Regions from separate parts of the Brevibacillus schisleri genome, predicted to be linked through region 2. Evidence: a T-box and tRNA genes for the amino acid it is inferred to sense, from the RefSeq annotation. Region 2 holds a T-box; the other holds one or more tRNA genes.

Region 1 (15,365 bases), 230 kb from region 2:
CGGTGCTGGAAGGTTAAGGGGATGAGTTAGCGCAAGCGAAGCTTTGAACCGAAGCCCCAGTAAACGGCGGCCGTAACTATAACGGTCCTAAGGTAGCGAAATTCCTTGTCGGGTAAGTTCCGACCCGCACGAAAGGCGTAACGACTTGGGCGCTGTCTCGGCAAGAGACCCGGTGAAATCATAATACCTGTGAAGATGCAGGTTACCCGCGACAAGACGGAAAGACCCCATGGAGCTTTACTGTAGCCTGGTATTGGAACTTTGTGCATCATGTACAGGATAGGTGGGAAGCTGAGAAGCAGGGGCGCCAGCCTCTGTGGAGCTGTCGGTGGGATACCACCCTTGATGTACGGAGTTTCTAACTCGTCGCCCTTATCGGGCGAGAGGACCATGCCAGGTGGGCAGTTTGACTGGGGCGGTCGCCTCCTAAAAGGTAACGGAGGCGCCCAAAGGTTCCCTCAGAATGGTCGGAAATCATTCGTAGAGTGTAAAGGCAGAAGGGAGCTTGACTGCGAGACCTACAAGTCGAGCAGGGACGAAAGTCGGGCTTAGTGATCCGGTGGTTCCGCATGGAAGGGCCATCGCTCAACGGATAAAAGCTACCCTGGGGATAACAGGCTTATCTCCCCCAAGAGTCCACATCGACGGGGAGGTTTGGCACCTCGATGTCGGCTCATCGCATCCTGGGGCTGAAGTAGGTCCCAAGGGTTGGGCTGTTCGCCCATTAAAGCGGTACGCGAGCTGGGTTCAGAACGTCGTGAGACAGTTCGGTCCCTATCTGTCGCGGGCGTAGGAAGTTTGAGGAGAGCTGTCCTTAGTACGAGAGGACCGGGATGGACGCACCGCTGGTGCACCAGTTGTCACGCCAGTGGCACAGCTGGGTAGCTATGTGCGGACGGGATAAGCGCTGAAAGCATCTAAGCGTGAAGCCCCCTCCAAGATGAGACTTCCCACAGCGCAAGCTGGTAAGACCCCTCATAGACGATGAGGTTGATAGGTTCGGTGTGGAAGCGCGGTAACGCGTGGAGCTGACGAATACTAATCGGTCGAGGACTTATCCACACACTCTTAGCAATCATGCGTATTCAGTTTTGAAGGAATAAACCTTCAACGTTCCTCGGTAGCTCAGTTGGTAGAGCAATCGGCTGTTAACCGATCGGTCGGCGGTTCGAGTCCGTCCCGAGGAGCCATATGGATGGATGTCCGAGCGGCCGAAGGAGCACGATTGGAAATCGTGTAGGCGGTGTCGAACCGTCTCGTGGGTTCAAATCCCACTCCATCCGCCATCTTGGCCCGTTGGTGAAGCGGTTTAACACAGCAGCCTTTCACGCTGTCATACAGGGGTTCGAATCCCCTACGGGTCACCTAGAAAATCCCTACATGTTTGTAGGTGATTTGGAGGCTTAGCTCAGCTGGGAGAGCATCTGCCTTACAAGCAGAGGGTCGGCGGTTCGATCCCGTCAGCCTCCACCATTTATATCAAAGGACAAGGAAGGTCAGCTAAAAGCGCCACGTCCTGTGGTAACACTGACACTCAGTCGTCCTGACTATCGCGGGATGGAGCAGCTCGGTAGCTCGTCGGGCTCATAACCCGAAGGTCGCAGGTTCAAATCCTGCTCCCGCAACCAAATTTTCTACTTACTCTACTTGATCAAGTAGGATCGGAGCACCTAGTGGGTGCAAACAAATATGGAGCTGTGGTGAAGTTGGAGTTCACGCCGGTCTGTCACACCGGAGGTCGCGGGTTCGAGTCCCGTCAGCTCCGCCATTTCTAATCAAATGAAATTGGCGCGTAAAGCATGGATATAAGGCTCGGTAGCTCAGTCGGTAGAGCAGAGGACTGAAAATCCTCGTGTCGGCGGTTCGATTCCGTCCCGAGCCACCTTTATAGGGGCATAGTTTAACGGTAGAACGAAGGTCTCCAAAACCTTTGGTGTGGGTTCGATTCCTACTGCCCCTGCCATTTTTCAAAACAATAGTAGTAATCATGGCGGTCGTGGCGAAGGGGTTAACGCACCGGATTGTGGCTCCGGCACTCGTGGGTTCAAGTCCCATCGATCGCCCCATAAATTTATAGTTGGGGATTACTTATTGGGGTATAGCCAAGCGGTAAGGCAACGGACTTTGACTCCGTCATTCCTAGGTTCAAATCCTAGTACCCCAGCCATTAAAATGCGGACGTAGCTCAATTGGTAGAGCGTCGCCTTGCCAAGGCGAAGGTCGAGGGTTCGAGACCCTTCGTCCGCTCCATTTCTCAAATTGTTTTACCTTATATCATGGAGGCATAGCCAAGTGGTAAGGCACGGGTCTGCAAAACCCTCACCCCCGGTTCAAATCCGGGTGCCTCCTCCAAAATATTTGCCGGTGTGGCGGAATGGCAGACGCGCGCGACTCAAAATCGTGAGGGAAACCGTGGGGGTTCAAGTCCCTTCACCGGCACCATACTTTTACAGGCTAACCCTGAATGTCAAGATATCTTGATGATTGGGGTTTTTTTCTGCTTTAATATGCACATAGTGTAGACAGGGAAATAGACAACTTGTGTACGCAAAAAGACGAGGTGGTTGAGGTGTTTTACAAACTGCAAGATAAGCCGCCAATGGGGATTACAACGCTGTCCGTATTACAATGGATGATCGTAACTGTTTCCAGCAGTGTGGCAGTACCACTAATGATTGGAGATATGTACGGTTTACAGGCTGATGAAATTGGAAAGCTGATGCAGCAGACCATGTTTTACATTGGACTCGCGTCACTACTGCAAGTTTGGATTGGACACCGTTATCCGATGATAGAAGGTCCGGCTGGACTATGGTGGGGGATCTTTATCATTTTGGCTCAACTCGGAACGAGCATGGGTCTACATCCACAAGAAATTGGTCAATCCTTTCAAGTGGGTATGATATTAGCAGGTCTACTCTTTTTCATTTTTGGCTTATTAGGCTGGATTGGCAAATTACAGAAGTGGTTTACGCCGTTGGTTTCAGGTACGTATATGATTTTACTTGCTGTTTCTTTGTGTAGTAACATTCTCACAGGCATGCTCGGTATTGGTTTTCAGCATTCAAGGGAGGTACAACCGGGTGTGGCACTTGTGTCCATAGGGATCGTAGCCCTTGTTGTGTTCATTATGCGGACGAAGAGATTCTCCAGTTTTGCCGTTTTGTTTGGCATGGTTGGGGGCTGGATCGTGTACGCGCTGCTTGGATGGACAGAACCTGTCCGGACTACTGAGCAATTATTTTCATGGCCTTCTATTTTCTTTTGGGGACCCCCACGCTGGGATTGGGGCGTTGTATTAACGAGTATGCTGACAGGATTCGTTCTGTTGACAAACCTCATGACGAGTTTGTCGGTTATGGGAAAAGCGACAGATACGGTGCCTACTGAAAAGCAGTACAATCGCGGTGGTATTTTTACAGGGGTATCCCATTTCCTGTCAGGCTTGAGCGGTGTGGTAGGTATGATTCCACTTTCCTTGGCAGCAGCGGTTATTCAAACAACGAAAATGGCTTCGCGCCTGCCTTTTGTGATTGCAATGCTGGGGATGATGCTGATTGGGCTACTTCCCACTGTTGCTCACTTTTTGGCGGCTTTGCCTACTCCAGTGGCATATGCAGCGATGTTCATTTCCTATACGCAACTGCTGGGCTTCGGGTTGAAGGATTACGTAAATGTGAAGATGGACGAACGCACGATAATTGTTGGGGGTAGCTCGCTTTTGGTCGGGATCGGAGTCATGTTCGTACCTGCTGTAGCTTGGCAGAAACTCCCTGCATTAGCTAGCTTCTTGTTCGGAAATGGCTTATTGCTCGGCGTTATTGTGTGCCTGGTCCTGGAACATATCGTTTTTAGAAAAAAGGAAGAAGATAGCGTAAAGAAAGACGGCCAGGCTGCATGACGGGCCGTCTTTTTCTTAGGCAGTAAAGATAGAGGAGTGAGTCAGCTCGCCACCGTTGATTTCCGTAAACATGCGACCAACTGAACCTACGATTTCTTCTTTTTTAGATGGTTCCATTTTTTCATGGAAGAAGATGACCTGGAGGAGAGCGCGGCTTTGTTCCGTTACGCATGAACGCTTGGAATCGACAATGGGACTCCCAAATGCGCCGTTACCATCGGCGAGCAGTAGTTTTCCTTCCATGTTGACTTCGCGTCCATTTAATCCTTCATAGACATCTTCGGCGTGGCCGAGTCGACAAGTGATATCACCCGCTAAGTGATTGACGTCATAAATCCCGAACGGAAGCGCGTGCAAAACCGAGAAAAAATTATTCACATCAACGGCGCTGTTGATCCAGAAAAAAGGATTTCCCTGCAACAGCCGGCGAAGTAATGCTTCGGAGGAAGGGCGGTATCTGGACGGATCGATACCAACTTGCTTAAAGCAGGCTCTCCACTCGCGGATGCCTTCTATTTCTGTCAGGTTTGCGGTGTCGTGATCCAGCCGCAAGCTCTCCACATAATAATTGATACGGCCCTGTAGCATTTTTGGGGAGTCACTGACGGAAGCATTGCTGTATTGTAAAATGCCGAGAGAAAATTGCGGCAGACGATCGGACACGGAAGGATCTAGCTGAACTTTCATCGATAGACACTCCTTACTGAACCTATTTTTGGTAGTATAACAAAAAATTTTTGTGGAAGCGACTAAGCTTCGATACAATAGAAGAGAACAGAGGAGGGAATCCTGACGATGACGATGCGTGAGGTTGAGATTTATACAGATGGAGCTTGTTCCGGCAATCCAGGACCAGGTGGTTGGGGAGCTGTACTGATGTACGGCCAACACATCAAGGAAATGTCCGGTGCCGAACCACATACAACGAATAACAGAATGGAGCTGATGGCGGCCATCAAGGCGCTCTCTACATTGAAGGAGCCTTGTAAGGTGACGCTGTCCAGTGATAGTGCATACTTGGTCAACTGTTTCAAGCAAGGCTGGTATAAAGGCTGGCTGAAAAACGGCTGGAAAAATAGTAAAGGCCAGCAGGTGGAAAATCAGGACTTATGGAAAGAACTGCTGCAATTGATGGACACCCACAAGGTAGAGTACGTAAAAGTCAAAGGACACGCCGACAACAAATGGAATAACCGCTGCGACGAATTGGCGACAGGAGCGATTAAACAACTGTGAACGACTTGCTGTACTGGGAGCAGACAAAGCAGTCCATCATTGATTATGCAAAGGAAATCGGAATCGATAAGATCGGGTTTGCCAGTGCCGATCCATTCACGACCTTAAAAGAACGGCTTCTTGGACATCGGGAAAAGGGTTATGAATCTGGATTTGAAGAGCCTGATTTAGAAAAGAGGACGAACCCGGAACTGTTGTTGGACGGGGCACGTTCGCTGATTTCAATAGCGCTGGCCTACCCTTCCAAGCTCAAAAATCCACCAAAGTCAGAGCCTGGTGCATATCGGGGAATCTTGTGCCGTGCAGCATGGGGAACCGATTACCATCACGTTCTGCGCGACAAGCTGGACAAGCTGACGCGATTCATTATGGAGCTGGAGCCAGGGGCTCGGATCGAATCCATGGTAGATACGGGAGCACTGTCTGATCGTGCGGTAGCCGAGCGAGCCGGGATTGGGTTTGTAGGAAAAAACTGCGCCATCATAACGCCGGAGTTCGGATCATGGGTGTACTTGGGGGAGCTTGTAACGAATCTTCCGTTGCCAAGCGACCAACCAATCGAAGAAGGCTGTGGCGACTGTAATATATGTGTAGACGCTTGTCCGACCGGAGCCTTGATTCAGGGCGGGCAGCTTGATGCACAGCGATGTGTAGCTTATTTGACACAGGTGAAAGACTTTATTCCAGATGAATTCCGCGGGAAAATCGGGAATCGGCTGTATGGTTGCGACACTTGTCAGACGGTATGTCCGAAGAATCGCCGCATCGACAACGACCATCATGCTGAATTTCAACCTGACCCGGAGATTGCCAAGCCTTTATTGATTCCGCTACTCCAGATGAGCAATAAGGAGTTCAAGGAAAAGTTCGGCCAATCCTCTTCATCTTGGCGGGGCAAAAAGCCCATTCAGCGCAATGCCATACTAGCACTTGCGCATTTCAAGGATCGGACAGCTGTTCCTCATTTGGAGCGTCTTTTATATGAAGACCCTCGTCCAGTCATCCGAGGAACTGCTGCATGGGCGCTTGGAAAAATCGGGGGAGAGCAGGCACAAGAGGCGCTCATTACCGCAAAAGCAAAAGAGGCGTCACCCGAGGTGGTGGAAGAGATAGAAAAAGGCCTGAGCATGATCCGTGAACAGGCTTAGTTTGAACAATAGAGGGAGGACGTTAAATGGCAAAGGAATTAGGCTATACCATGATGGATTCACCGATTGGACCATTGCTCTTGGCTTCTACAGAAGAAGGGCTATGCTACATTCAGTTTGCCAATGAACAAGACGGATTGGAGCCACTTGTGCGCTGGTGCAAAAAAACGTTCGTAGGGATTACCCCAACGCGTAACGATGCGATTAATGAGCCCGCAAAATTACAGCTAGAAGAGTATTTTGCAGGCAAGCGCAAGAGGTTTGATGTTCAAACCGTATTGTACGGAACTCCCTTTCAAAAGTCTGTATGGAATGAGCTATCGAACATTCCCTATGGAGAAACTCGTTCTTACAAAGATATTGCCTTGGCAATTGGAGCGGCGAAAGCCGTTCGGGCTATTGGCGGTGCGAACAATCGTAATCCGATTCCTGTCATTATACCGTGCCATCGTGTCATTGGCTCGAATGGTGCCTTGGTCGGGTACGGCGGTGGCTTATTCATTAAAGAATATTTACTTTCCCTAGAAGAAGGTCCACTTTTTGCTCACGCTTCTTCCTAATAAGCTGTCTGCTTGCTCGGACAGCTTTTCTTTTTCTTCTGAATGCTCCACGAACGACATATTCTTCATTGAGATGAACAGTTCATGGGCTTTGTCGCATTCTGGAGGCGGAAAGGAGGAGGGGAAAGTGGAGTGGCGTGAATTTGTTCAGCAATACTTTCAAGCAGTTCACCAGTCATCTATGGATGGAAAGTATGAGCGGCTGCTGCCTTTTTATTGCACAGAAGATTCTGGCGTACAGGAAGAGTGGAATCGACTGAACCGGGAGAAGCAGAGAGCTGAGGAACGGGGAGTCAAATTATTGGCAGTCCAGGGACAAGTAACACCCATGTGCTGGGTAGATACTGATGCCACCATGGAAATAACGGTTCAATGGCAAGAAAATAAAACGCTAGGGATTAAGCAAACCAAGTACAAAGAGGCAAACAAACGATTGTTTCAGCTCCAGTTGCTCAAAACGAACGAAAAGTGGTCGATCATCGGGGCAAGGGAGTCGAATGGTGATCAAAAATTGGTGATCGAGGAAGAGGAGGAGGAGCCTATCATCGTTGTGTCAGGCGTCGAGGATGCCATCGACCAACCGATGCTGATCGTGCATGGAGCGGGAGGGTACAATGCTGCAAATGCAGTCGCGTATGCGGAACGCTACTGGAACACGACCAATCCCGTGTATCCTCGTTTTACGGATGACTGCACGAACTTTATTTCGCAATGTTTACACGCAGGCGGAATCCCTATGCTGATGTCTAAAGAGATGGGCAAGGGCTGGTGGATTCGCACGGGAAAAGGCGCCTCTTGGAGTTATAGCTGGACGGTCGCGCATAGCTTGTATTTGCTTTTGAAATCGGGTGGAGCACCTATGCGGGCAGTTACGAAAAGCTCTGCGGCCGAATTGGTCCCAGGTGATATCATTTGTTATGATTTTAACGGAGATGGGCGTTTTCAGCACAATACGATCGTGGTCGCAAAAGACGCGAATCAGATGCCGTTAGTGAATGCCCATACGACAGATAGCAGCATGCGTTACTGGGCATATGAGGATTCAACAGCCTATACGCCCAACATGCGCTATGCTTTCTTTCATATAAGAGGGGTGTAATTACCTCTTGCGATAACAAGCTCTTCGTATAAAAGCGATGCTGCGAACCACCCAAATCATAGCTGCGAAAACGAGCATGTCTGAAAAGGTATGCGGTTCTCCTTTAATGGATTGGATGTAAATCAAGCCATGGAACAAGACGATGACAAAAAGCCATGGATTGGCGAGATGGAGCCTTTTCCAACTGGAGCCACCCAGCCATTTTTCTGCCCGTGCAGAAGATGTCAGCCACAGGGCTAGTAGAATGAAAAAGGCAAACAGCCCAAGGTAGTTCGCAACGCCTGTAAGGGTCCAGTTTGGAGATGGCCACGTAGTCGGATCAGAGGAAGCGACAAAGAACAGACCCAGCCATCCATCAGCCTTTTCTGAACGGTTTTCATGTATGATCATCAGGCGAGGCTCATTTTCAAAAAGGACGAGCACAAGAATGACGTGCAGCAGTCCAGTTAGCCCAGTCCATATGCCGATATCTCGGCGGATGGACAAGCTGATAGTCATCCAGCCAGCAGGGAGCCAGGACTGGAGTGGACCAATCAATAAGGTGCAGCCAATCAAAATAAATGAGAGATAGCCGAGAAGCATGCTCCATGTTTCCATGGCAGGGAACGAAGAAAAATCAGCCCACATCCAACTGGCACCTAGCAGGATCAAACTTAGGATGCTCACATGTGCGACAAGGCGTCGCCCCAATGAAGTGAGTGTCCCCATCCAATCAGCACTCCTTTCGATAGCCAAAGTTTTCTGATTAGATGCAGCAGGCACTCCATTTGTTACAGAAGCTGGGCACGGTGGTATAATAGGACATGTACTGGTAACAAGTTCGCAATTTACAAGGAGATTTTCAGATATGCCGTTACATATTGTTTTGCATGAGCCGCTCATCCCTGCCAATACGGGAAATATCGCCCGTTCATGTGCAGCGACAGGAGCGCATCTGCATTTGATTCATCCACTAGGATTTTCAACAGACGATCGTTACCTGAAGCGAGCTGGTCTCGATTATTGGCATGCAGTTAACGTTCACCATCATGAGAGCTTCGAGCACTTTGTTGAGGCACAAGGAGAAGGGGCGGGCACTTTTTACTTTGTGGAGACTTGGGGGGACAAGTTGTATACGGACGTTGCCTTCCGGGATGGCGACTACATTATCTTGGGCAAGGAGACAACAGGCTTGCCAGAAGAGCTGACAGAAAAATATCGGGAACAGACTATTCGTATCCCGATGAGCGGTGCGACCCGTTCTGTGAACCTGTCCAATTGTGCAGCAATTGTCTTGTTTGAGGGACTTCGCCAGTTAGGTTTTCCATCGTTATCGTAAGGCATTTGGGAGGGAGAGATCGATTATGACTGTGAACACCATCCTGTTTGATTTGGACGGTACACTATTAGAGATGCAGACAGAACCCTTTGTCAAAAATTACTTGGTTGAAGTAGGCCGTCATGTCGGAGATAAGTACGATACCGAAAAGCTGTTGGCGTTGGTTTGGGATGCGACCAAAGCAATGATCATGAACCAAGAGCCCGACAAGACGAACGAGCAAGTTTTTATCGAACATTTTACGGAACACAGTGAGTGGGATCGAGAGGAAATATGGCCTCTGTTCGATTCGTTTTATCGCGATGTATTTCCGACACTGTCTCACCTGACGTATCCTTCGCCATGGGCAAAGCAGATTATTGCTGCCGCCAAAGAGCAAGGATTTCGGATTGCAGTAGCGACGAATCCTGTTTTCCCGCGGGATGCGATTCACCATCGCCTCGCTTGGATCGGGATGTCCCCGGATGATTTCGAGTTGGTCACTGTCTACGAGGAATCGCATTTCACGAAGCCGAATCCTGGTTATTATAATGAGATTTGCCAAAAGCTTGGGGTTGAGCCGACAGATTGTGTCATGGTCGGGAATCACATGCAGGAGGACATGGTCGCATCCAAGCTGGGAATGAAAACGTTTCTGGTAACCAATTGGATGGAAGACCGTGGTGAGCCTCAGTATCAGGTCGATCAGCGGGGATCATTAGAAGAGCTGTTTACGGCGATTTCTGAAAAAAGCGGTGTGTTTGCAGGGTAAGGAATCATTATGAAAGTATAACCGAGAAGCAGGTTGTCCGTTTGAAAAAATGGCCAAGCCTGCTTTTTCACATACTTTTCCCAAAATCATCAGGTAGGCTAAGGGGTGTACAACTACGTTTTACATAATAAAAGGAGGAAATCTTGCATGAAAAAACTTGTTTCGTCTCTGGTTATGGCTACCTTGCTGTTTAGTGGTATCTCTGTAGTGGCTGCGGCGGATACAGCAGCGGATGCTACAGCTACGCACTCGAAAGCGGAGAAAAAGGAAGAAAATAGAGTAAAACTGAACGCGAAGGCTGCCAAGTGGGGCGTCGAAACCACGGATCAAACAAATAAGGAAGTAAAAGCCGCCATTCAAGAAGCAAAAGCCGCAAAGAAAGCAGAAAACGCTAAGAAAAAAGCAGCAAAAGAAACGAAGAAACAAGAACAGCTCGCGAAGCTAAACGGTAAGGCTGTAAAGCTGGGCGTTAATACGGCAGGTAAGACAGCGAAGGAAGTAAAAGCGGCTATTCAAGAAGCAAAAGCCGCAAAGAAAGCAGCAAACGCCAAGAAAAAGGCAGCAAAAGAAGCGAAGAAGCAAGAACAGCTCACGAATCTGAAAGAAAAGGCTGCCAAGTGGGGCGTTGAAACAGCAGGTAAGAGCGCAAAAGAAATCAAGGCAGAAATCGAAGCAAAAAAAGCAGAAAAGAAAGAGAATAAGAAATAACAAGAAAACAAAAAAAGCAGGTTGCCACAGTAGGCCGCCTGCTTTTTTCCCTGGATGCTTCTTACAGGTTCCAGGTTTTGTCCTCGTTGTAGCCAGCTGTCAGAATGAAAAACAGAAAAGCTCCGAAGACCAATGCTACGATAAATGTACCCACGTTTGACAGCCCCTTTCGTAAACAAACTACTCCCATTATAGCGTAGCCTGCCCACTTTGCAAACGCCTTAAAGCTGTTGCTCCCTTACGTAAGTGACAATTTTCGATGGTCATTCACGAGTTTCAAGAAGGCACAAAGCGAAATGGGCACACTCAGTATTTCTCCTGTATCGAGTTCCATTCCTGTCACTGCTTGGTAAATAAATACCGAGAGAATCACCAAGGTTGCGATGCCGGTCAAATAAAGTCCTTTTTTCACTTGAATGCGTTCTGTTTGGATGTCCATGTTCGTTCCTCCAATATTTTACGCCAATCCGTATTGGCTTTCCGTGTATGTTGCTTATGATTGTATTTTACAGGGGGAGAGGGATTACAAACTATCGAATCAACTTACAGCTACGCTTGTTAAACCTTACAATTCCGTAATCTTCCAAGCCGCCAAAAAGCAATGTGCCGTATTTTTATGGGAAGATTGCTGAAACTTGTGCTGATGTCGCGCATACACATATGTAAAGGCTGTAAGAGCCTGTTGGCAACCGGAGAAAACGGCTTGCACGTGAATGCGTGACCGCAGGCGGACATATACATGAGAGTACATTGTCGTTGGGAAGAGAGAGGGGCTTAAGAGGGAGGAGTGTCGAACATGGACATTTTAAAACGGATCGCTGAGCACCGGGCCCGCGAAGAAAACCTGATGTGGAGAGGAACATTCGCCGAATATTTGCAACTAGTACGTAAAAATCCGCAAATTGCCCAGACGGCGCACTCACGCGTCTACAACATGATTAAAAGCGCGGGGGTTGAAGAGAACGAGGACGGCTCACGTTCGTATCAATTTTTTAGTCGAGAAATCTTCGGATTGGATCGTTCTGTTGAGCGCCTAGTGGAGGAATATTTCCACTCGGCTGCGCGTCGTCTGGATGTTCGTAAACGCATCTTGCTCTTAATGGGCCCGGTCAGTGGCGGTAAGTCTACGCTCGTGACGATGCTCAAGCGGGGACTGGAGGAGTACTCCAGGACGGAAGCCGGAGCGATCTTTGCACTTGATGGTTGCCCCATGCACGAAGAGCCTCTTCATCTTATCCCGCACGAGCTGCGTCCAGAGGTAGAAGAAGAGCTGGGCATCAAGATTGAAGGAGAATTAACGCCCTATAACCGGATGAGGCTGGAGTCCGAATTCGGAGGGTGCATCGAGGATTTCCCAGTTCGCCGGATTTTGTTTTCCGAAGCCAATCGTGTCGGGATCGGTACATTTAGCCCTTCTGATCCGAAGTCACAGGATATTGCCGATTTGACGGGGAGTATCGACTTTTCGACGATTACGAAGTACGGCTCTGAGTCTGACCCTCGTGCGTATCGTTTTGATGGGGAGCTAAACAAAGCCAATCGAGGATTGATGGAATTCCAGGAAATGCTGAAATGCGACGAGAAATTTTTGTGGCATCTCCTGTCGCTGACACAGGAAGGAAACTTCAAGGCAGGTCGTTTTGCCCTCATTTCTGCAGATGAGCTGATTGTTGCGCATACGAACGAATCGGAGTACAAGGCTTTTATTGGGAATAAGAAAAATGAGGCACTGCAATCTCGGATTATCGTCATGCCGATGCCGTATAATCTGCGTGTCAGTGACGAAGAAAAAATATACGCGAAATTAATTAAGCAATCCGACTTGGGGCATGTGCATATTGCACCGCATGCGCTCCGGTCAGCAGCAGTCTTTTCCATTATGACCCGCTTGAAAGAATCGAAAAAACAAGGGGCCGATCTGCTGAAAAAGATGCGGCTGTATGACGGTGAATCGGTGGAAGGCTTCAAGGGAGCCGATCTGGAAGAGCTGCGTAACGAGCATGCCGATGAAGGAATGTCCGGTATTGATCCGCGTTATGTCATCAACCGTATCTCCAGTGCACTGATCCGTCGCGACACGGAGTGCATCAATGCGCTTGATATTCTTCGGGCGTTAAAAGAAGGCTTTGACCAGCATCCGTCCATCACCAAGGAGCAGCGGGAGAGGTATATGAACTTCATCTCGATCGCGCGCAAGGAATACGACGAGCTGGCGAAAAAAGAAGTGCAGAAGGCGTTTGTCTACAGCTATGAAGAGTCGGCAAAAACGCTCATGGATAACTATTTGGACAATGTGGAAGCTTATTGCAACATGAATAAAATTCGTGATCCCGTTACCGGTGAGGAGATGGATCCAGATGAGCGCCTGATGCGTTCCATCGAGGAGCAAATCGGCATCTCGGAAAATGCCAAGCGGGCCTTCCGTGAAGAAATTCTCATCCGTATCTCGGCCTATGCACGTAAAGGGAAGCGTTTTGACTACAGCACGCATGATCGTCTGCGGGAAGCTATCGAGAAGAAGCTGTTTGCCGATCTGAAGGATGTCGTCAAGATTACGACCTCGAACAAAACACCGGATGAGCATCAGCTCAAGAAAATTAATGAGGTTACCAAGCGTCTTATCGAAGAGCATCAATATTGCCCGGTTTGCGCAAATGAGCTACTGCGCTACGTGGGAAGCCTGTTGAACAGATGACAGAACGTTGGCGACATGAGGGGAACGTCATAATCATATTCGGCGCAGATTGCGCCAGTTGCTAGGAGGAGACGGCATGAAAGATGAATCATCGTTCATTGTCTCCCGGGAAGACTGGTCGCTGCACCGCAAAGGGTACCAGGACCAAAATCGACACCAGGAAAAAGTGAAAGAAGCGATCAAAAAAAATCTGCCCGATCTCGTCAGTGAAGAAAACATCATCATGTCGAATGGTCGGGAAGTCATTAAGATCCCTATTCGCTCCCTGGATGAATACCGATTGCGTTTTAACTTCCAAAAGGGAAAACATGGCGGTCAAGGTAAAGGAAACAGTAAGGTAGGCGATGTCGTAGCCCGTGACGGCGATCCGGAGCAAGGGCCAGGAAAGGGGCAGGGAGCGGGCGATCAGCCAGGTGTAGACTACTATGAGGCTGAAATCAGCGTAGAAGAATTGCAGGAGATGCTTTTCGCAGAGCTGGAGCTACCGAACCTTCAACAAAAAGACGAGGAACAAATCGTCGTGGAAGAGACCCGGTTCAATGATGTCAGGAAAAAGGGCTTGATGGGTAACATTGATAAAAAACGTACGCTGATTGCGGCCATTCGCCGAAATGCGCTGGCAGGCTACAGTGATATGGAGCTTGGGATCACCGATGATGATCTGCGCTTCAAGACGTGGGAAGAGATCATCAAGCCTCATTCCAATGCTGTCATTATTGCGATGATGGATACGTCGGGTAGTATGGGTGTGTTTGAAAAGTATATCGCCCGCAGCTTTTTCTTCTGGATGGTACGTTTTCTGCGCACCAAGTATGAAAAGGTCGAGATCGTCTTCATTGCCCATCATACGGATGCGAAGGAAGTGACGGAGGACACCTTTTTCTCGAAAGGGGAGAGCGGGGGGACGATCTGCTCCTCTGCTTACAAAAAAGCGTTGGAGATCATCGATAGCCGCTACCCGACATCGCAGTACAACATTTACCCGTTCCATTTTTCCGATGGCGACAACCTCACGTCTGACAATGAACGTTGCGTAAAGCTGGTAAAAGAGCTCATGGAGAGATGCAACATGTTCGGCTATGGGGAAGTGAATCAGTATAATAGGCACAGCACTCTTATGTCAGCGTATCGCCACATCAAGGAGCCGAAATTCATGCATTGTGTCATTCGGGAAAAGGGCGAGGTATACAAGGCATTGCGTACTTTCTTTGGCAAGAAAGAAGCTGTGAGGTAGTCCATGGAAGCAACCGGGCGAGAAATCGTCCGGTTGACTTGTATTTGTTTGTATGAGTCGGATGAACAAAATGTGAGGGGTGTTACTATGTATCCACAAAAGCATCGGATGCGCAACACGGGAGCCTTCACTTTCTTGGCATACTTTACATTGGGCGCAGGTGTACTGCTATTTTCCATCGGTTTATACAATGCGACGGGTCTTCAGCTGCACGAAAAGGGGTATTATATCGCATGTATGCTTCTGGTAGCAGTTGGATCGATTTTGACACAAAAAGTAGTGAGAGATAATGCAGAGGATCGAGCGATTATTGAGGAGCAGGAAAGAGAATTTAACTTGAAGGTATCGAAAGTGGAGAAAGAAACGCCGAAATAGCCCAATAAAACCGTCAGAGTCATGCCCTGACGGTTTTTCGAATGAGCTCGATAAACTCCTCTGCTTTCTCGATATGTGGAGCGTGCCCCACATTTTCCATGACAATCTCCTGATAGGAACCACCAGCGCGCTGATATTGTTCAAGCACGTCACGAATTTGGGAGACCATCGGCTGAGGGGGATATTCGTCTTCCCCCGGCCAGCCGGGGACATAGCCACGCTTGCCCAGCGTACCGAAATCAGCAAGCGACTGATCCGAGATAATGGCATCATCTGCACCGCGAATCCATAAAATCGGACACTTCGGCTCCATCTGGACAATCCCGGACAAATTTACGTA
Region 2 (15,365 bases):
GTAATCCGCCAGTTCATCGGCTGAAATCGCTCCCTCGTAATGCTTGAGCCACTTGTAGCCGCCAGCGATGCCCGCTTCGTCCATAAAATGCTCCAGTTCTTCTGATGAAAATGTATCAAAGCTCACTTCCTCCACCCGGACTCCCAATTGATGGGACAGATGAAGCAAGGTTCTGTACAAGCTCGCACCGAGATGAGGCACATACGCCATCGGCACTTGAACCTTGCCTGACTCGCTCACCATGGCATAAGGGACCTGTCCGGAGAAAAGCCACATATCCACCTCATCCACATGTGGCATGATCAGATCGAGGATTTCCTCCTCTTTCCAATAGACAATCGGCAAGTATTCAATTTCAGGAAACTCTCGCATGACTGATTCGATGATGGCAAGTGAATCATCGGCGCCTATTACGCCTAGTCGCAGCTTCAACAAAACTCCCTCTTTCACACCAATCTCTTCCTACTAGGATAGCATACTCCCTTTCTTTTTCTCATCGGGGGATCATTTTACCTGCTGCCTCCCCAATCCGGTGTGCCACGTACAAAACAGGTATGATCAACAAGCTGTACGGCAATGTACTCCATAGCAACGGCCACGTCACAAAGCCAGTCTCAAGCAATCGATCATACGTATATAAACTATACGGCAAAACGAATACCACGGCCGTTACCACACCAGGTGTGTACGTGCGAAGGACAACGGTATGACCAACATGTATGAACACATGGAGAAACATCACATGCAGACAAACCAGGAAAAACGGAAGGTACGTTCCAGACGAAAGTGTCATGACAGTCAGGATAACCGCTGCCGATAAAACCGCGAAAATACAAGAGACTGCGACGGCAAATTGCGCCGTGTTCATCGAAAGCGACGGCTCCAGCATCTTCATAAGCCGTTGCGGCACAGTCCGTCTAATGATGTCTTTCTTGGCTCGCACCCAACCTTCTACCATCACGATCTCCTCGAAATCATGAAACATGAAAACGACTAAAAACAGCCAAATCAGATGAGACAGCTCCAGCATGCAAGCACCCTCTTCCTATTCGTTTGTCTGCAAAATACCATATGCCAAAAAAGATACCGCGTCATCTGCAAGCTCCTCCGCTGTTTTCTCACCCGTCAGCAAATACCGCGTCGTCATCCGGTCTACGACTGCGATCATTGCCTCTGCCGCTACCTCCACAGACAACTCGACACGGACATGCCCAGCAGTCTGATTTTGTCGCAAGTTGTCAGCAACAATAGAAGCCAGCTTACGATGCAGCTCTTCGGCCTCTTCTGCCTGATACAGCACAATCCGGGTCAAGTCAGGCTGCTCCTGAAAAAATTGGAACAAGGCGAGCAAGTTTTCCCGTACCTGATGGAAGACATCTGCCTTCGTCAAGGCCGTTACCTTTTGACCGCTGTCCGCCAATTCCCACAGCTTGGTGACGAATGTGTCCGTCAACTGCTGATACAGACCTTCCTTGCTGTCGAAATACTGGTAAAACGACGCCTGTGTCAAGCCTGCTGCTTTCACGATGTCACTCACCCGTGTGCGATGAAAGCCTTTTGCCGCGAACTCAGAAGCTGCCGCTGCAAGCAACCGACTGCGACTCAACTCTCCTTTTGACAGTTTGTCATTGGTCATTTTTCCACCCCAAAAGTAACTCATCAGTTATGTAACTATTGAGTTATTTTTACAACTTCTGGATTTTCTTGTCAAGACCTACTTGCTTTTTTATTCCACTCTATGTAAAATATTTGCTCAAAGGGTATCATTTGATGGCAATGAGGAAGAAGAGTAGTCATTTTGCGAGACTTCAGAGAGCTGATGGTTGGTGCGAATCAGTGTTGAGGAAATGATGAATGGGCTTCCGAGCTCCAAACCGAACCCGCTCTCATGGCGGCAGTAGGCTTTGGCGTTACGTCCGTACGTTACAATGGACACCGTATCAAGCTGTCTTACACAGAAACGGTACGGATCAAAGAGATTTTGCGTATGGAGATTCCATGCGTGAAATAACAAGGGTGGCACCACGGTTCATTCGTCCCTGTCCAGGGCGGATGGACCTTTTTGTATTTAAAGCGGACATTCAAAAAATCGACTTTTGATCACGAAGAAGTCCTGAAAAGTCGACTTTTTGAATTCATATCTCACGATTGAAAGGAGCAACTTTCCCATGAAAACCATCTTTTCCGGCATTCAGCCGAGCGGCATTATGACACTCGGCAACTACTTGGGCGCAATGAAGCACTTCGTTCCGCTTCAAGATCAGTTCAACTGCTTTTACTGCATCGTAGACCAGCATGCGATCACCGTTCCACAAGAGCCTGCTGTCCTGCGCGAGAACATCCGTCGTCTTGCGGCTCTCTATTTGTCCGTTGGCCTCGATCCGAACAAAATGACGCTGTTCGTCCAATCCGAAGTACCGGCCCATGCCAAGCTCGGCTGGATCATGCTGTGTACCTCTTACTTGGGTGAATTGGAGCGCATGACTCAATTCAAGGACAAATCCGATGGACGCGGCGAATCCATTCCAGGCGGTCTGCTGGCTTATCCTCCATTGATGGCTGCTGATATTTTGCTGTACGGCACTGATTTCGTTCCTGTGGGCGAGGATCAGAAGCAGCATCTGGAGCTGACTCGTGATTTAGCCGCTCGTTTTAACAACCGTTATGGCGACATTTTCACCATTCCAGAGGTTCGCCTGCCGGAGACTGGCGCACGCATCATGTCCCTTGCTGAAGGCACCAAGAAAATGAGCAAATCCGATCCAAACCAAGGCGCCTTCATCTCCATGCTGGATGATGCAGACACCATCACGAAAAAAATCAAGCGCGCGCAAACGGATTCCGACAGCGTTGTGCGTTATGACAAAGCAGAGAAGCCTGCTGTCTCTAACCTCATGACCATCTACTCCCTCTGCTCTGGAAAAACGCTGGATGAGATTGAAGCGATGTACGAGGGCAAAGGCTACGGCGCATTCAAAACCGAGCTGGCAGAGGTTGTCGTAGAAACACTCCGTCCGATTCAAGAACGCTTTGAGCAGCTGTTCCACTCCTCTGAGCTGGATGGTATCCTGACTGCCGGGGCAGAAAAAGCGAATAAAGTCGCGAACGAGATGTTGTACAAAGTTGAAAAAGCGATGGGGATGGCACGTATCTAATCCATTTCCACAACAAAAAAACGGGCTGGGAAGCTTTCTCCCAACCCGTTTTCTTTTCGTTAATTGCTCTTAACCGTGACAGTTACCTTGGCTGTTTTGCCAGCGTAGCTGATCGTGATGGTCACTCTTGTCCTTGGTTTGGCTTCATCCAAGACAAGAATACGTCCAGACTCATCAACCTCTACCAGTTCGGGCTTGCTGGATGTGAACTCGATACCCTCCGCTTCAGTAACGTCTTCTTCTGCATCATTACCAAGAATCGCCATTACCTTGAGCTGGGCTTCTTCCCCTTGGGCTAGCTTGAGAGATTTCGGCTCGATCTCAATCCTTTTCAGGGCACTCTCCCCGACGACATAAGAGGCCGCGGTCGTTACTGAAAAGATCCCTAGATCGTCTTCTTTTGTCACCTGAATCGCTTTACCCTTGAGTCCAATTGCTGGTCTCCATATATTGCTCTTGTATGAGAAAGCTTGGAGCTTGGAGCTTGTGTCATCAGCGACTGGCAGACCCAGTGTAAAACCTGTTTTACCGAAGCTGGTCACCTTTTTGCCATTGCTCCACACTTGCAATTGATACGCTTCTCCAGGGTTCGGCACACCTTTCCACCCGTTCCCATTTTCTTCTGTCAGAGCGAGGGCAAACTTCCTTGCACGTTGAGCCGAAAAATATGCGCTTGGAACCTCTACCCATGCCTCGCTCTCCAAGGTTACGCGAATGCCTACCTCTTTTTCCTTTAATTGTTCAACGAGCTTCTGTTCTAGGGTCACCGTCGGATCAGCAGATTCTCCCTTGCGAGAACCCGTATCGCTCGCATCTTTATCGCCTTTTTTCACCTGAACGAACAGCACAGGTGCAAAGCCGATCTTTTCTTTCACGGACTCGACTGCTTTCATGAATTCCCCGAGTATCTCCAGAAGTTCATCTACTTGTTCATCATCTGCCTTGATCTCATCCCCATCATCTACGACGACAGTGCCAAGCTTTTTCAAAAGCTCTTCTGCCAGTGTGCGGACATGTTTGGCTAGCTCTTTGGAAATATCCTTTTCATCGAGCGGCTCCAGTGCTGTTTTCGCCAAGCTCGTCAAGGAGGCAAGTGCCAAGCGGGCAATCTCTTCATCCTCAATGCCATCTTCAGTGAGCGGGTCAAATGCTTTGTCCAAAAAGCTCTTCGTTACATCTTGGAGTGTCTCTTCACTGATGGTTCCCCGCTCGGCCTGCTCGGCTACTGCCTCGAGTACAGTCTTGATTGTATCCGTGACTGTCTCCCATTTCTCAGTTGGCGTCCATTGCTTGGCCTCCAGAAGTTTTTCCAGATGGCTGAGCACTTGATCCACCTGTCCTAAAATGATTTTCTCCTCGCTGCTTGTAGAGATGGCCTGAGCTGCTTGCTTGTTCAACTCTCGCTGCGAGTCCGGTGTCGGTGTTCTGTCCGGCGGTGTCACTGGCGGTGGGGAATCCGGCTTGGCTGGAACCTGCACGGTCAAGGCTGTAGTTTCCGCTGTCGATTGATCGGACGCTCGCGTGACCTCCAAAACAAGGTCTACATTCGTCTGGCGATATGGCGGTGTAATTTTGCCGTCCAGCGCAATGACTGCTGGATCACTAGACGACTTGATCGCGATAGTAAAGCCTGGAGGTACTTCTGGTAGCTTCAAGCGTGTCTCACCCGCTGCGGGCTGTGTGAGCTGCGTAATGCTTTCCGCCACTTCTTGTGCTGTTTTTTCCGGCGTGCCGCGATCCTTCAAGTCCAACTGGACAAGGACAGGATTATGGTCACTCACACGCCCCTCGTTCTCGGTCAAGCCAGCGTTGATGTGAACGATGTCAACCTTCGTGTCATCCTCCAAATGGTTGCTGACCAAAATTTGATCCAAGACCTGAGAGTTCCCTTGGTACACGTACGTATACTGCTCACCCTTCGGCAGTTTCTCCACCATATTGGTCAAAACGCCATCTGCCAATTCCTGCACCGGGTTTGAAAACGGGAAATCATTGAGATCACCCAGCACCACAACATTTGCGTTCGCTTCCGCTGCATGAATTTCTTTTACAAAGCTATTTAACACACGGGCAATCTTCATTCGCTGAACTTCACTGACCAGCTGTGGCGGCTGATCTTTTCCAAACAGCGCTTGATCTCCACCCTTGGAGTTGAAGTGGTTGGCGATGACAATGACTGGCTCGCCTTGGAAAATGAACTCCGCTGCCAGTGGCTTACGGCTCGAAGCAAAAGCTGCATTGGTCGGATCTACCCGTCCTGGATTGTGTGACAAATGCGCTACACTATCTCGTGTCTCGATTTGCACCGCATCAGTCGCGCCGCCTGGCGTTCCTGCTGCCAGCTGTACCCGTCCTGGGTTGTAGAAGAAGCCGACACGGATGTTTCCGCCTGGCTGTCCACCATCCTGATTGTTCTGTGGCGCGATATCGATGTATCGGTAAGTCGGGCCATTTTTGTTTTCCATTGCTTTGATCAATGCATCCGCAGACTGTGTCGCATCTGTTTGCCCATTGTCCGTTGGTCCATTATTATCCTGCATTTCCACCACACCGATAATATCCGGCGCCTTCATGTTGTCCACAATCGTCTCGGCGATGCGGTTGATTTTGGCGGAATCGGTTTTTGCCGAGAAATTCTCGATGTTGTACGAAGCGATTGTCAGCTTATCATCTTTTGGCGAAATACTTGTCACTTGCGGCTCATAATGGCTTGGCTGTACCGTAAATGACCGTGTATGGAACAGCTTGTAATTCGCAAAGCTGTAGTCGATGATGCCTACCAGCGGTCCGTCAAATTTGTCGCCGACTTTTACCTCTCCGGTAATCGATTCGAGTTTGTCCGATACCGTGATGCGCTCAGGGTGAAAATCATTGGCTTCCAGTACCACTCCGCCGGCTGGCGTACGCGGCTGACTCGGATGGGCTCGATCATCGATGACGACAAATTCTGTTGCGCGTGGATTGGTAAACGTCTTGGTTTCGCCAACCACGATTGGATTGTCGATTTGTACCAGCATGCCCTCGAGGCTTTCCCAGAAGTCGATGCCGTCTTGGTCTGGATCGAATTTGCCGAGGCTGTCGTTGTCGATAATTCCTTTCGGATATTCGTAGTTGTCTTTACCCAGGATGAGTGGTTCTGGGAGTCCCTTTGCTGGATTTACAACGGCGTACGAGGTTGCATCAATTTGCGTCTGGGTGAGGTCTGTGCCCGCCCTGTTCGATGGTACGTATTCCTTAACCGTGCCGCTAACCGTTACTTCATCACCAGGGGCGACCGTTGCTTTTGGCTCGTAAACGTAAATGCCTTCAGAGGTAAAGGGGTCTGCGTCCGGTTGCGGGTCTTGCATATAAAAGCCTTGTACATTGCTGCCGCTTCTGACGATAGCCGTTACGATTCCCGGAACATTGGTCACCGTTCCATCCGCCATCGGTGAACGGTGCGTGGCTCCTTGAATGTCATGGATACGAATGTGATCTTTTTGAATCACATAGCGGAAGGTCGTTAGATTGCTGTCTGTGTAACCATCCTTGACAGCTATGGCTGAAAGGGTCGTATCCGCATCAATCTGGATCGGTCCCGTATACTTGATGCTCCCTCTGCTCGGCGTTGAACCATCTACCGTATAGAGGATCGTAGCGTCAGCCATCGTCGTCGAGAGCGTGACTTTTGTTCCTTTTGTCACCATAGGACCAGCTGGGCTGGCTGTGACCATCGGGACTTTATTCTCGTCCTCGACGAGATCAGCCACAGTGCGCGGCACCAGCTTGTAAACATTGCGGTCGTAGTTCACCACGCCTGTTATAGCTGCATAGCTCTTGTTCACTGGAAGTGTCAGAGAGGCATCCGGTCGAGACACAAACGTACCGTGCTGATCCTCCAGCGTGTAATTGCCACTTGATGCTGTTTTGACAGTAACCACCTTCACAGTTACCAGCTTGCCTTCCAAAGCCTCTCCTGTAGCAGCTGCAAAATCAGTAGAAGTTACTACTTGCGGGCTAGGCACACCTGCTTGCTTTTGCACCATTTCCACGTTATCGGTGAGCGCTTCGAGTTGAGCAAGTCCATAATAATCACTCATTTTTCCGGTAGCTCGGATCTTGTCTCCCACCTCAATTTTGCCAGTCAGCCCTGACGCACGAAGTACGAGTCCTGCCGTATCGTCTTGGAAGTAGACGTTGTTTTGGCCGCCCGCTTCAAACATCGCCGTCACCGTTCCGACGACAATCACGTTCGTGCCTACCGGAGTGTTTCTTGCTTCTGCAATCGTAGTCGAACCTACGGCTGACTTGGTAATGCTAACTTCCGGGCTCTCAAACGACTTGCCATATTCCCCAGTTGTTTGCTGCGTTATGAGAATATAATCCAACTGGTCAATGTTTGGAATTGTAAAAGAAAATGACCCGTTCGCCTGTGCCGTTCTTGTTTCTTTGTTACTAAGCATTAGCGGTTGTTTTTGCGGATCGTATGCACGCAGGATCGCATTCCCTGCTGCCGCACCTGCTACTCCTCGCAGCTCGCCCACACCGTTCAATGCTTGCAGGCTGACTTTATCCTGAATCATAGCTGGGCTGGTTACCGCTGGCCTCAGCTCGATGCTCGTGCTTTCCTTCTTGCTCCCTTCCGTTGCTGTGAGATAGACTCCCTGCGCATTTGGATCGGGATTGGCAAAAGTCAGCTCGATCAGTCCGGACGCATCCGAATCTTGCTGGGCCAAAGGAGTGTCGTTACCTGTTCCTGCAGGCTGACTCGCATAAACCTTGATAGTTCGCCCCAGACCGACATAGCCGCGAATTGTTGCTTGGATAGGATCAGTATGATCAAAAATAAGTTCCGTAGCGTTCAACTTATCGGTCACGTCTGTTGGTAGCGGCGCTTCTACTGGGCTTTGCGTGTTTTTTGGGGTAGGAGCCCCCGTGATAAAATCATTGCCGTTGTTATTGGTATCCCAGCCATTTCCTCCGTTCGGCACAATGCCGCGCTCGTCGCTAATGCGTTGGATGCTGGTCGTATTCGAGGGAGCTGGTGCTGATGAGTTGCCTTCAGATGAATTGGCAGTACCAAAGCCAACCATATCTACGACACTGGCCTGGGAGGTGACATCTGCCCCTGCTAACGGGTCACCATTGTTAACCAGCGCAACCTTCCCATTCGTCCCTGACAAGTTCAAAGTCCCGCTATCGTCAGGAGTTGGCAGTTCCCCTCCTCCTGCACCCGATGTTGCTAGCTGAACCAAATAGAAGCCGTAAGGGGCTATGCTTCCAGTCAGCCCTGCCTTTTGCCACGCCGTTCCTGTAGCAGAAGCATACTGCACTGACCAGCCTCCAACCGAAACAGCCTTGACTGTCGGGTTATACAGTTCAATGAAGTCATTCTTGTAATGGGCACCAGAGTTTCCCCCACCTCCATACACCTCACTAATCACCACATGATCAGCCCGCGCAGCTTTTGCCTGTGGCATCCACCCGGTCGGTAAAACTGTTCCCATCATGACTGCGGCTATTAACGCCAGCTTCGGCCATCGGGAAGCACTTCTTCTTTTTTTCATCATTCTTGCATCATTCCTCCTCACATCATTCGGAAGTAGCTACTATAAGATGGTAAATGTATAACCTGAATCTTATGTAAATTTGATGTAAAGTTTGTATAATCCTTCTAAACATGGAAAAATAAAAACCGCCAAGCTCCATCTTCCTTGGCGGTTTTTCTCTGTTTTTGTCAATTAGCTTTCGTCTACTTTCATACTGCGTGCGATATATAGAACCGGTGTCGAAGCTGCCGATACGACAAACTTGATCAGGTAGGTAGTCAATAGGATTTGCCACCATACGTCCATCGGGAATTCTCCTAAAAAGGCAATCGTACAAAAAGTAACGGAGTCAAGCATCTGACTGAAGAGCGTGCTTCCATTATTGCGAATCCAGAGCTGATTTGGACCTGGACATTTTTTCTTCAACCACGAATAGATTTTTACGTCGACAAATTGGCTGACAAAATACGCACACAAGCTACCCAATGCCACTCTTGGCATCAAGCCAAAAATCGTCTGCAAGGAACCTTGGGCGATATCTGTTTCCTGTGGTTCAAACACCAGCACGAGCTGCATGATGATCGTTGCCGCAATTAAGGTAAAGAAGCCGAACCACACGGCTTTTTTCGCTTCTCTTTCTCCATACTTCTCGTTCAATAGATCGCTTACCAAATAAATAGATGCATAGATCGTATTGCCGAGCGTCATGACCAAACCGAACATCTCGATTGTTTTGACAACCTGAATGTTGGCTAGCACAGTAGCCATTCCGATCCACGCGTACAGTCCCATTCTGCCGAATAATCGGTAGCAGAGCAGGAACAGCCCGAAGTTAACCAGAGCAAAAAGCACTCCGATCCAAAAATTAAACATATGATTTCCTCCTAGTTTTGATAACGCGGGAGTTTACGAACCGCGGCCCGTTTTGAGCATTCAATCATTTTACTTGCATTCGCTTATTTTATCAACCATTCTCGAGGCATGCACAGCAATCGACATGCGGGACACCAACACTATTCCCTCATCGACTAAACCGGCTAATGCTAATGAAACGGTTTCTCTAGTCGCCCCCACCATGTTGGCAATCTCCTGATGGGAGAGAGATACGGTCAATTTCCAAAACGGCTCTTCTGCTTTTCCAAACCGCTGACATAATTGAACCAACAAATGCAATACGCGATCCCTAACCGATTCCAAGGCCAGCTTTTCCATCCTCTCCTCTTGTTCCCCCAATCGTTTTGACAACTGCAACATCATTTCTTTCAGGCTTGGTGGACATGCTTTCAGCATTTCTTCCATCCGAGTCGCACTCCAATGAGTAAGGGTCGTTTTTTGCATCGCTTCAATGTAAACAGCGCGTGACCCTAACACCATTTCCTCAATCTCGCCAAAAACAGCTCCTGGTCCCAGCAATCCCACGGTAAAGGACTTTCCCTCCTCGTTCAGCCGGGAAAGACGCAGGAGTCCCTTTTGAATGAAGAAAATGCCCATTCGAGTGTCGGTCGGTGTCTGAAATACTGTTTTCTTGGCTAGAACGATTTGCTCACTCATGATGCAACCCTCGCCATTCCAAATAACTAGTTGCCTATACTTTTATGTATTTAGATCTATTTGTCAATCACCTCTTCCTCCTCCAATCGAGTAGGAGGGAGTGACTAACTCCCGTCCTCTCACACCACCGTACGTACCGTCCGGTATACGGCGGTTCATCAAGCTTGACGAAGAACAGAATATCGTTGTACTAAACTTTTCAGCCCTTGTTGTTGCCAGTATGCAACTCCGAGGGCTTTGTGTATTTGAGGAGTCTTTGTGGAACGCCACGCACCCTTTCGGGTGTTTGCAATTTCTATTGCTTGGACGTGTGATAAACCCAGAGAACGAAGTTCTCGATATCGGGTTTTTATTCGCTTCCACTGAGACCACAAGCAAAGTCGGAGTCTACGCCGTATCCATTCTTCGATGGATTGTAGAATTTTCTTTGCATCTGCAAGGGCGAAATATCCAACCCATCCCATGAGATACTGGTTTAGCTTCCGAATCCTTTCATCCATAGAGATGCTCCATACCGGATTTGTGATGAAGCGGATTTTCTCTTTCAACTTCAGAAGTGATTTTGGATGAAGCCGAATCCTTGCTTGCTTTGCGTTAGTGAAACTGAAACCGAGGAACTTACGTTTCCAAGGTCGATCCACTGCACTTTTCTGCTCATTTACTTTTAGCTTAAGTACCTTCTCCAAGTAGTTTTGGATACTCTCTTTTACCCGTTCTCCCGCCCGCTTTGTTTTCACGTAGATGTTGCTATCGTCTGCGTATCTACAAAAGCGATGTCCTCTCTTTTCCAGCTCTTTATCCAAGTCGTCAAGCAGGATGTTCGCCAATAACGGACTAAGCGGGCCACCTTGTGGTGTGCCTTCTACTGCCGAGAGGCAGACTCCATTGATCATGATGCCTGCTTGTAAGTATGCGCGAATAAGTTTCAACAAAGCTTTGTCTTTTACTTTTCGGGCAACCCGACTCATTAAAATATCGTGATTTACCCGGTCGAAGAATTTCTCTAAGTCCATATCTACGACAAAGCGATATCCTTCGGAAATATAAGATTGTGCTTGTCTCATAGCGTCATGCGCACTGCGATTCGGTCGGAATCCGAAACTGGATTCTGAAAAGTGGGGATCGAATATGGGAGTAAGAACTTGGAGAATGGCTTGTTGGATTAAGCGATCTATCACGGTAGGAATACCTAATAACCTTACCCCTCCGTCAGTTTTCGGGATTTCGACTCTGCGGACAGGGGAAGGTTTATAGGTTCCTTTCATAATCTGTTCTTTAATGGTTAACCAGTGTTCACGGATATAATCGCGCAGTTGTTCGGTTGAAACACTGTCGATTCCCGCCGATCCTTTGTTTCTTTCCACTCTTTCGAGCGCCACTAATAGATTTTCCCGTGATAGGACTTTCTCCAACAACTCCATGACGATACCCTTTCCTTCGCACGCATCCTTCTAGTCTTGTCGGTCAATACTCAGCCCTCTCTTGTACCCTCAGGGCTTCACCCTTATTCTCCAAGAGTAGTTCCTTACGGAATTCTGCTTCACAGTTTGATCACGAAAGTGATTAGCGGATGTGTTGACTTAATGTTCAGCCCTTCCCCGTTCAAGCGTCCTATACTTGGGTACTATGGCTTCTGCTGACTTCTGCATGTTCAGCGACTCCTTACGGAGACGGTTACCAACATTTGAAGGCACTTCATGCAGACCTCCCCAGGTAAGAACGATAACTTTCATCCCATGTACCTGCCCAAGTTTACTGCTGTATTCCTTGGCTGTATAGGGCTTCGTCTTGTTCAGCAGACTCGCCCGAATACAACAGCCTCAAATTGGATTCGTGTACCTCAGGTCGGGACTTTGCCGCCGGCTTCCTCCAGATTCCACCTCACGGTAGACACCCTTGCCTTGAGCTAACGGTTGGTACAGCCAACCCCCGTTCGGGACTTACACCCTAGAGTTATCGCCCATGCTGGGCGCACTGAAAAAATGACCACCTCATAAAAGGCGGCCATCTCTTACCTTGATACAGCTATACCCAAAACACAGGATAAGCACGTTTCTTATGCATGTTATTAACGAACAGAGCAATCAGCACAACTACTACTGCACCGATAAGTACCGGAGACAATAAAAACTCCCACCCCTTGCCATCCATGACAATGACGATCGGATTGGCACCCGCAGGAGGATGCGTCGTTTTCGTCACATGCATAGTGACAATCGCAAGACCGACACTTAGAGCTACTACCCACAGCTGCGATCCGCCTATTTGATAGAGCAGCACACCAACCAAGCTGGTGAAAAAATGCCCCCCGATGATATTGCGCGGCTGAGATAACGGCGAATCCCAGGCCACGAAAGCAAGCACACAGCTTGCTCCAAATGAAGCCATCAACCAGACCGCAGTAGTTAATTCCGTCAGCATGCCCAGTACCCCTATCGTCACTAATCCGCCAAGGCCCCCAATCAAAGCAACCGAGCCAGATATTTTCAAGGGCGTTCTACTTCTCCCCTTCATTTTGGCTACAAAATCCTTTATGCTCCATTCACCATTCATCACAGCCACCTCCTGCTCACATCGTAGCAAGTGACCCTTCCTTGTTCTGTAAGCTATCGTACAAAAACATAAATAATAGCTAGTTACCTAGATATTTAGTAAAATAAAATACAAACCCCAAACTGTGAGGCGAATATCCATGACTCAATCACTTGTGCGGCTAAATGCAGACTTTCCAATCCCGATCCATGTGCAAATCAAAGAACAATTGAAGCTTCTCATTGGCTTAGGCCACCTTCAATCGGGTGAAATGCTTCCACCTGCTGCCCAATTAGCCGATCAGCTGCAAGTCAACCGCAACACCATTAATGCTGTATACACACAGCTACGGGATGAAGGTCTCGTCCATATGCAAAAGGGTCGTGGTACCTCTATCGCCGACAAAGCTGCGATTGCTGCCTTTCGCATGCGTCAGCAATCGCTTTATGATCACGCCAAAACCATCATGACTGAAGCACAGCAGCTTCCGTTTTCGTTGGATGAGCTTATGCTTGCTTCCATTGCTTACGGACACTTGTTTCTTTCCCGGTCCAAAAAAGAAGCCCGATGGCTCTTGGTGGAATGTCACGAGCATGATCATCCTTTTTATCGTAAGAAAATAGAAGAGATCATCGGTCACCCCATTCAGGTTGCCTATCTTGAAAACCATTCAGATGTCCTCTCTGCCTTACAAGATGCCGACCAAATTGTCACCACCGTCAACCATGCAGAGGAAGTAAAAGAATCAGCTGTTCGTTATCATAAATCGGTCCTCATCATTGGAGCAAATGCCCAGACGAGCACCCTTTTGGAAATCGCTCGCCTGGAGGCAGGCCGGGCAGTTGGGTTTGTTTGTCTCGGAAAAAAAGGCGGAGAATGGATGGCGGGACGCGTACAAGAGGCAGGTATCGAACAGATTCAACACATGACCGCAGGATTCGCTGATGAACGCTCCTTGCACCAGATTATCCACGATTCTGATTTGCTCTATGCCTCCTCTGCGGTATATGATCAGCTCCTCGCGCTAGCTCCAGACAAAACACGTCTCTATCCTATGCTGTTGGAGCAAAGCAGCGAGGCACTGCTAAAAGAAGCGAGCAACCTCCTAGCACCTTAACCTTTACCTGTTACTGATTTGTAGGATTTATGTCGATAGTCTGTAACCAATGCATCCGCCCTATCGTACATAATGAACGTATAGCAAGGACAAGCACAAAATACAGCAACGACACTTTTCATCATGATCAGTCAGCAAGACTGGGGAGGAGATTCATCACATGAAACACATGAAACACTTGAACAAACTCGTAACAGGGACGGTACTTACTTCTGCACTTTTCACTGGTGGGTATGCCATTACAGCAGATGCAAGCAACACAGCCGCTACACCAAAAGGCTTGCAAGAGATTACGAAAAAAACAGCAGACGTAACGGGTGACAAGACCGTAGACACAGTCGTTCTGTACGGAAAAAAAGAGAAAAACAGCCCATACGTGAAGGATCTCACTATCAAAGTAACAGATGGCAAAACGAAGAAATCTTTTAACATTGACGTGAAGGACGACGGCTACGAGCCGAAGCTGTCCGTTCAAGATTTCACTTACGATAAAAAAGGCGAGATCATGGTTACTGCAAGCACGGGCGGAAGCGGCGGCTACACAACCAATCACATTTACACTATTAAAGATGGAAAAGCGAAAGAGCTCAGCCTGCCAGGTCTGGATAAAAACAAAGCAGGTGTAGTCGGAGCGGACTTCGTCGAACTGAAACCAATCGATCTAAACAAAAATGGTCTCTACGTACTGGAAGGTACAGAGCGTCTGACTGGTGATTACAATGCAGATGTTCGCGGCTACCTCAAATCAAAATGGAAGTGGAACCAAAGCAAATGGGAATTGATGAGTGCCAACTTCGAACCAGCTGTAACACCACTCGAAGTCTATCATGATACTTTCAAAAGCCAAGACTCTGCCTTTGCTTTTAAAGGTCCAAAATCTTGGAACGGCAACATCCTTGTCGAGGAAAAAACTGGCCCACATGCAGACGAATTCTTGCCAGAAGCAAAGAGTGTAACCCGCTTCATCTTCAATGCTGACAAAGCAGAAGATCGTGCAACTGCTGTCGTTATCACTGCGTTTGACCTGAATGACTGGAAAAAACTGAACAACCCGGACGAGCCGCCAATCGGTGTCGAAATTGCACGTAACCAAGCAACCAACACGGCTTATGTAGTAAGCTTGCCACAAGACTCCGTATTTGACCCAGCAAGCAAAGAAGGGAAAAAATTCATCCCTCTGATGATGTCTCTAGACCAAGTAAAACAAGCATTTACGCTGGTAAAACGATAATCAATCCGCATCTCTCCACGCAATAATCCCTTTGCCTCTCTCATAGGCAAAGGGACTTTTTTTGTTGTTAGGGAGGTTTTCTGCTTACAGCTTCGCAAGTCTTTTTTGCCTCTCCTCTTTTTCAGCCGCATCCAGGTACTCGAACAACCCAAGACGATTTCCCCATGGATCGGCGAACGTCCCCCACTTGACTGGTACTTCTTCTCGTTGAAAAATTTCAAACGGTTCGATTTGTAGCTCGTTGATCAGTC

Evidence for each region. The T-box of region 2 lies ahead of trpS (tryptophan--tRNA ligase). A T-box ahead of a tRNA ligase gene usually reads a tRNA of that ligase, here a tRNA-Trp.
Region 1: it has a tRNA-Trp gene. The T-box ahead of trpS (tryptophan--tRNA ligase) is inferred to sense a tRNA for this amino acid. The anticodon was not compared.

Annotation. Positions count from the first base shown of each region.
Region 1 covers NZ_JBVNDM010000001.1:1,180,687-1,196,051, forward strand. Annotated here, with positions in the region: rRNA gene ACUUHJ_RS05990 (23S ribosomal RNA) at 1-1,062, shown strand, start outside; tRNA gene ACUUHJ_RS05995 (tRNA-Asn) at 1,115-1,190, shown strand; tRNA gene ACUUHJ_RS06000 (tRNA-Ser) at 1,194-1,286, shown strand; tRNA gene ACUUHJ_RS06005 (tRNA-Glu) at 1,291-1,364, shown strand; tRNA gene ACUUHJ_RS06010 (tRNA-Val) at 1,398-1,473, shown strand; tRNA gene ACUUHJ_RS06015 (tRNA-Met) at 1,552-1,628, shown strand; tRNA gene ACUUHJ_RS06020 (tRNA-Asp) at 1,692-1,768, shown strand; tRNA gene ACUUHJ_RS06025 (tRNA-Phe) at 1,810-1,882, shown strand; tRNA gene ACUUHJ_RS06030 (tRNA-Trp) at 1,890-1,963, shown strand; tRNA gene ACUUHJ_RS06035 (tRNA-His) at 1,991-2,066, shown strand; tRNA gene ACUUHJ_RS06040 (tRNA-Gln) at 2,093-2,167, shown strand; tRNA gene ACUUHJ_RS06045 (tRNA-Gly) at 2,175-2,250, shown strand; tRNA gene ACUUHJ_RS06050 (tRNA-Cys) at 2,279-2,352, shown strand; tRNA gene ACUUHJ_RS06055 (tRNA-Leu) at 2,361-2,442, shown strand; gene ACUUHJ_RS06060 (purine/pyrimidine permease) at 2,570-3,901, shown strand; gene ACUUHJ_RS06065 (B3/B4 domain-containing protein) at 3,917-4,588, opposite strand; gene rnhA (ribonuclease HI) at 4,703-5,137, shown strand; gene queG (tRNA epoxyqueuosine(34) reductase QueG) at 5,134-6,285, shown strand; gene ACUUHJ_RS06080 (methylated-DNA--[protein]-cysteine S-methyltransferase) at 6,312-6,845, shown strand; gene ACUUHJ_RS06085 (amidase domain-containing protein) at 6,973-7,944, shown strand; gene ACUUHJ_RS06090 (ferric reductase-like transmembrane domain-containing protein) at 7,945-8,652, opposite strand; gene trmL (tRNA (uridine(34)/cytosine(34)/5-carboxymethylaminomethyluridine(34)-2'-O)-methyltransferase TrmL) at 8,792-9,262, shown strand; gene ACUUHJ_RS06100 (HAD family hydrolase) at 9,288-10,013, shown strand; gene ACUUHJ_RS06105 (hypothetical protein) at 10,161-10,721, shown strand; gene ACUUHJ_RS06110 (hypothetical protein) at 10,960-11,160, opposite strand; gene ACUUHJ_RS06115 (PrkA family serine protein kinase) at 11,518-13,416, shown strand; gene yhbH (sporulation protein YhbH) at 13,493-14,650, shown strand; gene ACUUHJ_RS06125 (YiaA/YiaB family inner membrane protein) at 14,738-15,025, shown strand; gene ACUUHJ_RS06130 (alpha/beta fold hydrolase) at 15,045-15,365, opposite strand, start outside.
Region 2 covers NZ_JBVNDM010000001.1:1,405,979-1,421,343, reverse strand. Annotated here, with positions in the region: gene ACUUHJ_RS07290 (ArsR family transcriptional regulator) at 1-450, opposite strand, end outside; gene ACUUHJ_RS07285 (HXXEE domain-containing protein) at 494-1,030, opposite strand; gene ACUUHJ_RS07280 (TetR/AcrR family transcriptional regulator) at 1,046-1,636, opposite strand; T-box leader at 1,768-2,044, shown strand; gene trpS (tryptophan--tRNA ligase) at 2,169-3,155, shown strand; gene ACUUHJ_RS07270 (chitobiase/beta-hexosaminidase C-terminal domain-containing protein) at 3,215-8,704, opposite strand; gene ACUUHJ_RS07265 (queuosine precursor transporter) at 8,876-9,556, opposite strand; gene ACUUHJ_RS07260 (Crp/Fnr family transcriptional regulator) at 9,626-10,234, opposite strand; gene ltrA (group II intron reverse transcriptase/maturase) at 10,393-11,655, opposite strand; gene ACUUHJ_RS07250 (HPP family protein) at 12,260-12,787, opposite strand; gene ACUUHJ_RS07245 (GntR family transcriptional regulator) at 12,927-13,883, shown strand; gene ACUUHJ_RS07240 (hypothetical protein) at 14,044-15,114, shown strand; partial or broken gene ACUUHJ_RS07235 (VOC family protein) at 15,199-15,365, opposite strand, start outside.